Linked DNA regions of Bremerella alba. The protein of the gene in region 2 interacts with the protein of the main gene of each other region in a pairwise test. Links are inferred from orthologs where the notes say so. Each region holds a gene or a part of one and is shown on either strand. Other genes may lie near its edges.

Evidence for each region. The genes of interacting proteins can lie anywhere in the genome.
Region 1: the proteins of dnaB (region 2) and HOV93_RS15710 interact in binary tests that used the Escherichia coli proteins (3 or more experiments, as listed by UniProt). The link is inferred for Bremerella alba from one-to-one orthologs.

Annotation. Positions count from the first base shown.
Region 1 is NZ_JABRWO010000008.1:354,389-358,850, reverse strand. Bases 1,077-3,881 are described here. They hold HOV93_RS15710 (DnaA/Hda family protein), read left to right. Parts: upstream 1,077-1,741; coding sequence 1,742-3,022; downstream 3,023-3,881. Other genes in these bases: HOV93_RS15705 (DUF6690 family protein), read right to left, coding at 3,126-3,872; HOV93_RS15715 (GNAT family N-acetyltransferase), read left to right, coding at 1,077-1,169. In the rest of the region: HOV93_RS15720 (PDZ domain-containing protein), read right to left, coding at 1-60; more of HOV93_RS15715, read left to right, coding at 186-1,076; HOV93_RS15700 (class I SAM-dependent methyltransferase), read left to right, coding at 3,999-4,462. UniProt on the Escherichia coli protein: Plays an essential in the initiation and regulation of chromosomal replication. Binds in an ATP-dependent fashion to the origin of replication (oriC) to initiate formation of the DNA replication initiation complex once per cell cycle.
Region 2 is NZ_JABRWO010000003.1:301,966-306,608, reverse strand. What follows is about bases 617-3,602. They hold dnaB (replicative DNA helicase), read right to left. Parts: upstream 2,838-3,602; coding sequence 1,395-2,837; downstream 617-1,394. Other genes in these bases: rplI (50S ribosomal protein L9), read right to left, coding at 3,261-3,602; HOV93_RS06930 (arginyltransferase), read right to left, coding at 617-1,234. Outside these bases: HOV93_RS06935 (hypothetical protein), read right to left, coding at 1-482; more of HOV93_RS06930, read right to left, coding at 527-616; more of rplI, read right to left, coding at 3,603-3,785; ssb (single-stranded DNA-binding protein), read right to left, coding at 3,873-4,379; rpsF (30S ribosomal protein S6), read right to left, coding at 4,445-4,643. UniProt on the Escherichia coli protein: The main replicative DNA helicase, it participates in initiation and elongation during chromosome replication. Travels ahead of the DNA replisome, separating dsDNA into templates for DNA synthesis.

The sequences.
Region 1 (4,462 bases), on a different replicon or contig from region 2:
CGTGAGGAGGAGAATCCCTCCCAAAACGATGGACATTCCAAGCAAATAGCGCGTCCGCATATGATCCTCCTTCTCGGGTGCGGTCAGAACGCCGTAGCGTCTGACCAATTGACGTTGTCGCTGTTATTGTCTCGCATCCTCCCCAAGAAGGAAAGCGAATCCTGCCCAAACTGGCGGCAAAATCCATGAAGACACGAGCGAGCCTCACTGTTACGCTAACGCATATGAACGCCGACCATCAAGATTATCCAGATATTGGTGCTGCCTCGCCGGACCATTACGGTGCCGCGCTGTGGTTGGCAACCGGTGGCCGTTCGCGGCATGCCCATCGAGGACGGGTTACCGCGCTACTCGCGGCAGAAAAGCAAGGCAAAATCAGTTTCGACGGGCTCATGACCGCGACACGTGGCAATCGGGTCGTTGCTTCGATTTGGTGTTTGATTCAACCAGGAAAGATCGGGTCAGTATGGGGGCCGGGCATCCTTTCCGAAGAATCGGACTCGACGGCCGACTTGCTCGTGCGAAAAGCGATTCAGTTCGGCAAGCAGCACGGATGCCACCTCTTACAAAGCCTGGTCGGGCAGGAAAACCCGACCGCTGGCAAGTTGCTTGTACGGAGCGGATTTCAATCGATCACACTATTAAGCCATCTCGAGGCGCTCACCGAAGATGTTCACGCAGAGCCTCCTCGCGGTGACCTGCAATTTCAACGTTGCGATGATTTTCAGTCCGAGGCATTTCGCAGTTTGATTGCCCAAACCTACGACAATAGTCTCGACTGCCCCGAACTGGACGGCTTGCGAGACGTCGAGGATGTCTTGGACGGCTACTATGCCACCAGTGGTCTGTCGACTGACCATTGGTACACGCTCGAGCACGGTAGTGAGACGATCGGTGTCGTCATTACTGCCCATCATGTCGAACCTCAGCAATTGGAGCTGATTTACTTTGGCCTAACCCCACGCTTTCGGCGGATGGGTCTGGGGAGCGAGATGATTCGTTTTGTCCTGGAACTAGCCCAATCCATGGGTTGCCGATCCACCATTACGGGGGCCGACCAACGAAACACCCCGGCGATGGCACTCTATCGCGAGTTCGGGTTTCAACAGGCCGAAGCCAAAGAGCTGTACCTGCTTCCACTTCGTTTGTCGAATGCTGCTGTGGCGTGAACACGCTTAAGCCATGTTTACCGTCCCTTCTAACATTCTTAATGAAGCGTGACCAAACGTGTCCTGGCCCGTTCCAGACCGCAAACCTTCTGTAAAGTGTTACTGAGTAAGAGAATAAGAGGACGCGAGGGTAAAGTCTTGAGTCTGATTTGTCAGGATTCGACAATTTATCCACGCCTGTGTTCAGATCGTGTTAGAAAATGGAAAGCCGCAGCTCACAGCGAATCTCCGGGAAATCGCGGGCATTCGGCAAGTCGGAAATGTCCCCTTCGCTTTTTTTCTGCCAGGGTGCTACCGAGAGGTTTGACAGGGGTGCTAGCTTGCCTACAATCATCCTCCACGCGGTTAATGATGCCGCCTGTATTTGCCTCTCTCCTGTCTGGGGCTGAAGGACGATTTTCGGATTGAAAATCGGCAATTCAGCTCGCTGAAAGAGTCAGCCTGTGGTCACGGAAGACATCGAAATTCTGCCCGCGTTGCGTCTTGCAATGATTGAGAGGGTAGGACAAGATCGCTTCGAACTTTGGTTCGGTACGAATAACACCCAGCTCCGTTTGAGCGAGGGATGTTTGTTGATCGAATCGACGAGTCGAATGAATCTCGACTTCCTCCGTAAGAACTTCCACGAGGCAATTCGTCAGGCCCTTTCCGACGTGCAATTGCCTGGGCATCAAGTTGTCTATCGCGAAGGATTGGCTCCAGCGACCAAAACGCCTGCACCATCCGCCCCTCAAGCGGCGAAAAAGACACCACCGGCAGCTTCCAGCCTGCAACCGACTCGCAGTTCGTCGAACAGTTCGGCGATTATCCAACGCCGACGGTTTGCTTCGCTGAAGGACTTTGTGGTCAGCGATTGCAACGCAATGGCCAAAACGGCAGCCACCATGGTGCTGCAGCAACCGGGACAGATTTCGCCCCTTTATATTCATGGTCCATCCGGCAGTGGTAAGACCCACTTGCTGGAAGGTATCTATGGTCTGGCGCAACAAAAGAAGGAGCTAGGGCGGGTCGTGTATCTCTCGGCCGAGCAGTTCACGACCTATTTTCTGGAAGCGTTGCAATCTTCAGGCGTGGCCAGTTTCCGCCGCAAATATCGCGACGTTGGCGTGCTGATCATTGACGACGTCCACTTCTTTGCCGGCAAACGAGCTACCAAAACCGAACTACTTCATACACTCGATGCGATCACGCGGCGTGGCGGTCAGGTCGTTCTGGCAGGCAACCAACGCCCGACAGAACTGTCTGCCCTGGGAACGGAACTGGTCGCTCGTTTCTCCAGTGGATTGATCTGCAAAGTCGACCCGCTGGACGAAACCTGCAAAACGGCCATGATCCATCGCCTGGCCGAAAAACGAGACGTTCAGCTGACCGAAGCAATCGCCCACTGGCTAACCCGTCAGTTACCAGGCGAAGGTCGGCTTGTGTCCGGTGCAATCAATCGACTGTGGGCTTACTGTGCAGTAGAAGGAAACACGCTTTCCATCCCGGTACTGGAAAACCTACTGGCCGATCTTATCCCCCAACGCAGCAGCATGATGCGATTGGATGACGTCGAACAAGCTGTCTGCCACGTGTTTGGTGTCGATACGAAACTGCTTCGCTCGGCATCCAAATCACGCCGAGCCAGCAACCCTCGTATGCTGGCGATGTGGTTAGCCCGGAAACATACCGGGGCCGCTTTGTCGGACATCTGTTTGCACTTTCAACGTCGCAGTCATAGCACAGTGATTTCCGCCGAAAAGAAAGTAAATAAGTGGCTGGCCGAGGATTCGGTCGTTCAGATTGCCGATCGCTCTTTGAAAGCTCAAGAGGCGATTGAGCTAACCGAAGCCGAACTTCGCTCGAGACGATAAAACAAAAAACCCTGTCCCCTCTCCCTTACCAAGGGAGAGGGGACAGGATTTTTAGATCTCGGCCCACGGTACTATTCGTCTAAGATCTCAATCGATCGCCGTCTTATTTAAAGCCCCAGCGGCCGGCGTGTTTGTCGTGGTCGACTAGCTTAGCCATCTCGGGGCTGAGCGCGTAGTAGCTCGATGGACGGTTGATCTCTAGATCGATCTTCAACCGTGTATGGGGTACGTTCTGATCGATCACCGGGGCTGGCTCGACTCGCAAAACGCTGACGGGGTCGCCGTTCCATTTCACCATATAGAGCGACCCAGCGACATTGGGTTCCGACTCGAACTTGTAGTGCTCGGTGAGCATCGCGACCAGACGGCGTTCGTCTCCGGTCGTTCCATGGAAGGTAATTCGCTGTAGGACTTTTTCATGGTCGAAGTAGTAGGTCAGCGAGCCGGCAATGTCATCGACCCGAGAACCACTAACTAGCGGAACCCGTAATCCTTCCAGGCGAATATCAGAAAGCGTGGTGCTCACACGGGGCCACGTTTCCATGATCCAGCGCGGGCTCGCATTGAAGTTGATGAAGTGATCGAATTGCTGAAACACCGGCGCAGCAGACGGAGGGCCAAGCGGCTTCGTGGCGGAAGTCGAACTCGGAGCACTCACCAAATTTTGCCCGCCAGGATTGTCCTTGCCAGCTATGGAAGCCGCCGGAGCATCTTCCCCCGATGGCACAAGTTGGCTGGCCTTGTTCCAATAGGAACTGGCCGTCTCACGCACAGTGGGATCGTAATAGCTATACGGCACGCCAAAACTGGCGGCTGCGGCAACCCAAAACATGACCGTTCGACGAAACACAATCGACTCCTTCCCAATGATGATTCATCCAAAGTTATCATCGAATGCCAGACCCATCTCGCATGAAGGTGATGCCAGCACTTGCTAAGACCCGAGTCGTCGCCACATTTTTCGTAGACCTAAGAAATGCCATCTCCCGATCAATCGGAATCGCTTACCACATCGCAGTGGCTTGTCTCTGATGATGCCAAGTCATGGTTTGCCTGGCTAAGCGGCGTCGATACCAGCGCAATCGGAACACTTACCCGGCTTCGTCAGGAACTTAGTAGCGACCAAGCAGCGGCCCTTCTCAGCCAGGTCGAACTCCGCAAGCGAGCCATGCGCAAGTTCACCCACGCCGACGGTATGTTCTTTACCGACATCGGCCTACAGCAGTCCACCGGCCAAGAGATTGCCGCCTACAAAGCAAAGCGATTTCCGACTAACCAACCACTGGCCGACCTGTGCTGTGGGATCGGCGGCGATCTTATCGCGTTTGCCGGACGCGGCCCCACGACGGCGGTGGATGCTTCTGCCGATCACCTTTGTTTTGCCGAAGCGAACGTTTCTGCCCATGGCGCAAAGCTTGCCGGCACGCTCTGCGGATTGGC
Region 2 (4,643 bases):
AACCCGAAGATCAATCGCCAGGGTCGAGAGAAATGGACATGCCATAGAAATGTAAGGATCAGCAATACCGTCCCGACATGCTGCACGAGACCTTGTGTTTCATAAATCTTGGAGCGAAATGGGTCGTAAACGAGCGATGAATCGATTGTCGCAACATCAACCCCGACGGCAACAAGTGTGACAAGTTCGTGGAAGCCAATGCACAGCAAAATCACGTGCCCCGGTTGCCATGACCATACAATCCCTTGAGAACGCCAAAATCCCATGAGAGCGATCGCGGTGACTCCGGTTCCCAAACCAATCGCATTGATCCCGTAATATTGAATCCAATGCCAATCAAGATTCCCAGCGGCGTTACCCACCATGATATTCCGCAAGGCCACCCAAAGTCCTAACGAAATGGATAAGAACGTCACCCAGAGAAATAGCGTGGCCAATGAGAATGGCGGAGTGCCGGAAGTAAGCTTCGTAGATTCGGACAAGATCGTTTTTCCTGGTGGGACATCTCCCACTCGCAATGCGGCCCTCACTCGAACCGCTGCCATTTGCCGTCGAATCGCCGTTCGTGTGGCAGATAATTCGCCTTGTATTTCATGTGTGCATTCCCAGCGACATAGAAGCCAAGGTACAGATACTTGAGCCCCCATTCACGGCAAGCTTCAATCTGCTTGAGTACCGAAAAGTTGCCGATCCCCAGGTCGGAAAGCTCGGAATCGAAGTAGCAGTAGACGGCCGACATGGCTTCACGACCAACATCGGCGATGGCGACGCCCACCAATTCGTCGCTGCGATAGTAGCGGAATTCGATACTGTTGCAGCAAGTGGTGCCGATAAACTCTTTCAGACTTTGTAGATCGATTTCACTGCCGGGCTCGCCGAGACCTCTTCCGACTTTGTGCTTGTTGTAGAGATCGACCCGCTGTTCGTCGATCAACGGCTCACCGATTTCGACGCGAAGCTCAGCCTCCGCCCTTTTCAAAACTCGACGATGACGCCGCCGCGGCACGAAATCTTGCACTGGGATACGGATCGGTTCACAGGCATCGCAGCCTGGGCACTGCGTATGGTAAATAAAGATTCCCGACCGTCGGACACCCTCGGATAGCGCCTGATCGAAAGCTTCTGGTTCGGCCCGAAAGTCCGTCAGATAGAACGGGAGCACCGCCAGCCTATCCGGCAGGTAGGGGCACGACTCTTCGACGTCGATAAATTTTGCCCCATAGCGATGACTCATCCAGGCTCTCGGCGCTCTTACTAGAACAAAAGGGGGCCCGAATTAGACGAAGCTCGGACCACCTCTCTTATTATAGCCCTTACCTGCGGGAAAAAAGCTTCTAAATCGCCTCACGAAGCTTGGCATCGATGGCTGAGGATTGCCGCGTGAGCCAGGGAGACTAAAAGCCCCCCTCGCCACCTTGGTTGAACGCCGAAAAGTCGTCAGGCTCGCGATCAAAAGCATTCTCGAACCGCGTAAAGTCTTTGAGCCACGTTAGCTTAATGTCACCAACCGGGCCTGCACGCTGTTTTCCGATGATGATTTCCGCCTGACCAGCAAACTGCTCGCGTTCCTCACCATGGTGGTAATATTCTTCACGGTGAACGAACATCACAACGTCGGCATCTTGTTCGATTGCGCCTGATTCACGCAGGTGACTTAGCTTCGGCTTATTGTCCTTGGAAACTTCGGCCTGACGATTGAGCTGTGCCAGGCAGAGAATTGGCACGTTCATTTCACGCGCTAACCCCTTCAGTCGCCGAGCAATTTTAGCCACTTGTTCCTGTCGAGGATCGTTGGCATTGTCAGGCTCGATGAGCTGCAAATAATCGATTACGACCAAGCCTAGGCGTTTCTCATTGCGAATAATACGTCGCGCTGAAGCAGCGATTTCCGCCACGGTTCGGCTCGGCGAGTCGTCGACAAACAGGGGGGCTTCCCCCACGAGTGATGACTTCTCGATCAAGCGGGCTCGGTCTTCGTTGCTGAGCGTTCCATTCCGCAAACGATGACCATTCACACGAGCAACACTACACAGCAAACGATCGCAAAGTTCGACCGAACCCATTTCCAAGCTGACAAACAGGACGGGAACCTTGTTATGCACGGCGATATTTTCGGCAATATTCATGGCGAACGCCGTTTTGCCCATGGCCGGTCGAGCTGCGAGAATCAATAGCTGACTGCCATGGAAACCACTCGTCATTTCGTCGAGATCGTTGAACCCGGTCAGAACGCCATCTTCATTCGCCTCACCACGCAGACGAGCATCGATGCGTTCCATCGCTTCGGTAACAATCTCGCGCATGCTGGCCATACTGCGACTATCGCGACCGTCGAGAATGCTAAAGATCTTCTGTTCTGCTCGACCGATCAGCTCTTCTGGCTTGCCAGCTTCTTGATAGGCATCTTGCAAGATATCAGTCGCCGCGATGATCAGATTTCGACTTGTCGCTTTCTTTCGCACGATTTCCGCGTAGCTAACCGCGTGGGCAGCATGCGGAACGCTTCGAGCAACCGTTGCCAGGTAGGCGGCACCACCGCAAAACTCCCAGTCTCCGGCATCGCGCAGATGTTCGCTGAGAAGCGTGATGTCGATCTTTCGGCCGCTGTTGTGCAGATCGACCATATGCTCGAAGAGCTTCTTATTCGCTTCGTCGTAGAAGTCCTCGGGACGAAGGACCATGATCACATCGTCCAGAACGTCGGGCAGCAGAATGATACTGCCCAGCACGCATTGTTCCGACTCGATACTGCACGGCGGTTGGTTATCAAGAAGGCTGGTGGTTACCTGTTCTCGATCGTCGTATCGCCGCTTCTTAGATTTGCTGCCGGTGGCCAAGGATGTGCTCCATCCGTAGGTTGAGGATAAGTCTGCCTGACTTCGGCTTCCATGTTACCACGGAGCTAACATCGGGCAACGATGTCCGTAGATTTAGCGATCGTATTTGTGAGCATCACAAAATAGACGCGATGGCACAAAAAAACTCCTCGGGGAGGCCGAGGAGTTTTTTTGTGTGTCCGCTGGGGAAGCTGACATGGCGGGCGTCTTCGGTGAAGGGCCGACCGAGCTTCGTCACCTTTGGAAATAAAGGAAGTGCGACTTACTAAGACCAGCAAACCTCGAGTCTAACGGAACGTGACTCAAGAGGTCGCCGTAGCGTGCTATACTCGCCGTATTTCAGCGTCTATTGCGAGCTGAAATGCAGGATATGAGCACAATCAAACTCAGTGCGAATTACGCACGATGACTGTCCAGGCGGAACTAATCGCCGGTGACAGTCGGAACAACCCAAACCTTCAATTCCGATTCGATTTCGGCATGAAGGTGAATCTTGACCGTATACAAACCGAGTTCCTTCAACGGACCCTGCAGGCGAACCTGGTCTGGGGTCACGGTGAAGTTCTGCTCCTTCAAAGCAGCCACGATTTCAACCTGACCGACGCTACCGTAAAGGTGACCTTCGTCGTTGGCATTGGCTTCGATGGTAACACTTTGACGGTTCAGCAAGTCGGCGATGGCACGCAGACCAGCCAGACGCGACTTTTCAATCTCAGCCAACTTGGCTTTATGCTTATCAACCATCCGCTTGTGGTGGGTGGTTGCAACGGTAGCCAAGCCCTGCGGGATCAGGTAGTTGTTGGCGTAACCGGGACGAACTTCGACGACGTCACCAGGTTTGCCGAGGTGATCCACGGATTGGATCAACAACAATTCGATACCACCGTGCTTGCCTTTAGGCAAACGCTTCCAAGGACGTGCTTTATGCTTATCAGATCGAGTCGGCATGGTCTTACTATTTCCAATAATTGCCAGTGGTTTGGCGATCTCTATATAAATGTCTCGGTGACGTCGACGCAGGTCAACCGCCAGCCACTAAAACGGAATGTCATCGTCGGCTGCCCCTTGGGATCCAGATCCGCCAAAGCTGCCATCGTCGTAGGAATCGTAGTCGTTGGAACCACCCTGGTTGCCACCGCCGCCACCTTGCGGTTGCGATTGACGCTGAGGGGGTCGCGAGCCGCCACGGCTTCCTCCGCCGCCACCGCCTTCACGTCCGCCGAGCATTTGCATCTTCTCGCCGACAACGCGAAGCTTGGATCGCTTCTGTCCATCCGTTTCCCACGAGTCGAGCTTGAGCCGGCCTTCAATTAAAACAGGCGCGCCCTTGCTCAAATATTCGCTGGCGATTTCTGCCGTGCGGCCCCATAAGGTCACATCAACAAAGGTCGTTTCATCGACCCATTCGCCGGTTTGATTCTTTCGTCGATCATTGACCGCCAAGCCCAGCTCGGTGACGGCCAGACCCCCGTTGGAAACGTAACGGACTTCAATGTCCCGTGTCAGGTTCCCGACCAGAATTACTCGGTTGAAACTTGCCATCGTGACGCTCCTTCCAGGAAAATCAAAATCAACTGAAGTCTACTCCGCAAATTACTGACGACGATTTAGTCGGCAGCTTCTACGGTTTCTTCTGCAGTTTCAGTGTCCGACGATTCTTTTTCATCATCGGCGGAATCATCCGAACTGGTTTCAGCCGCTTCGCCATCGCCGTCGCCAGCGAGTTCATGCCCTTCGGCATGCGCGATCAGCATGTCTACCAGACGTGGATCTTGCTTGATGAAGAGGTAACGCAGCATGTCATCG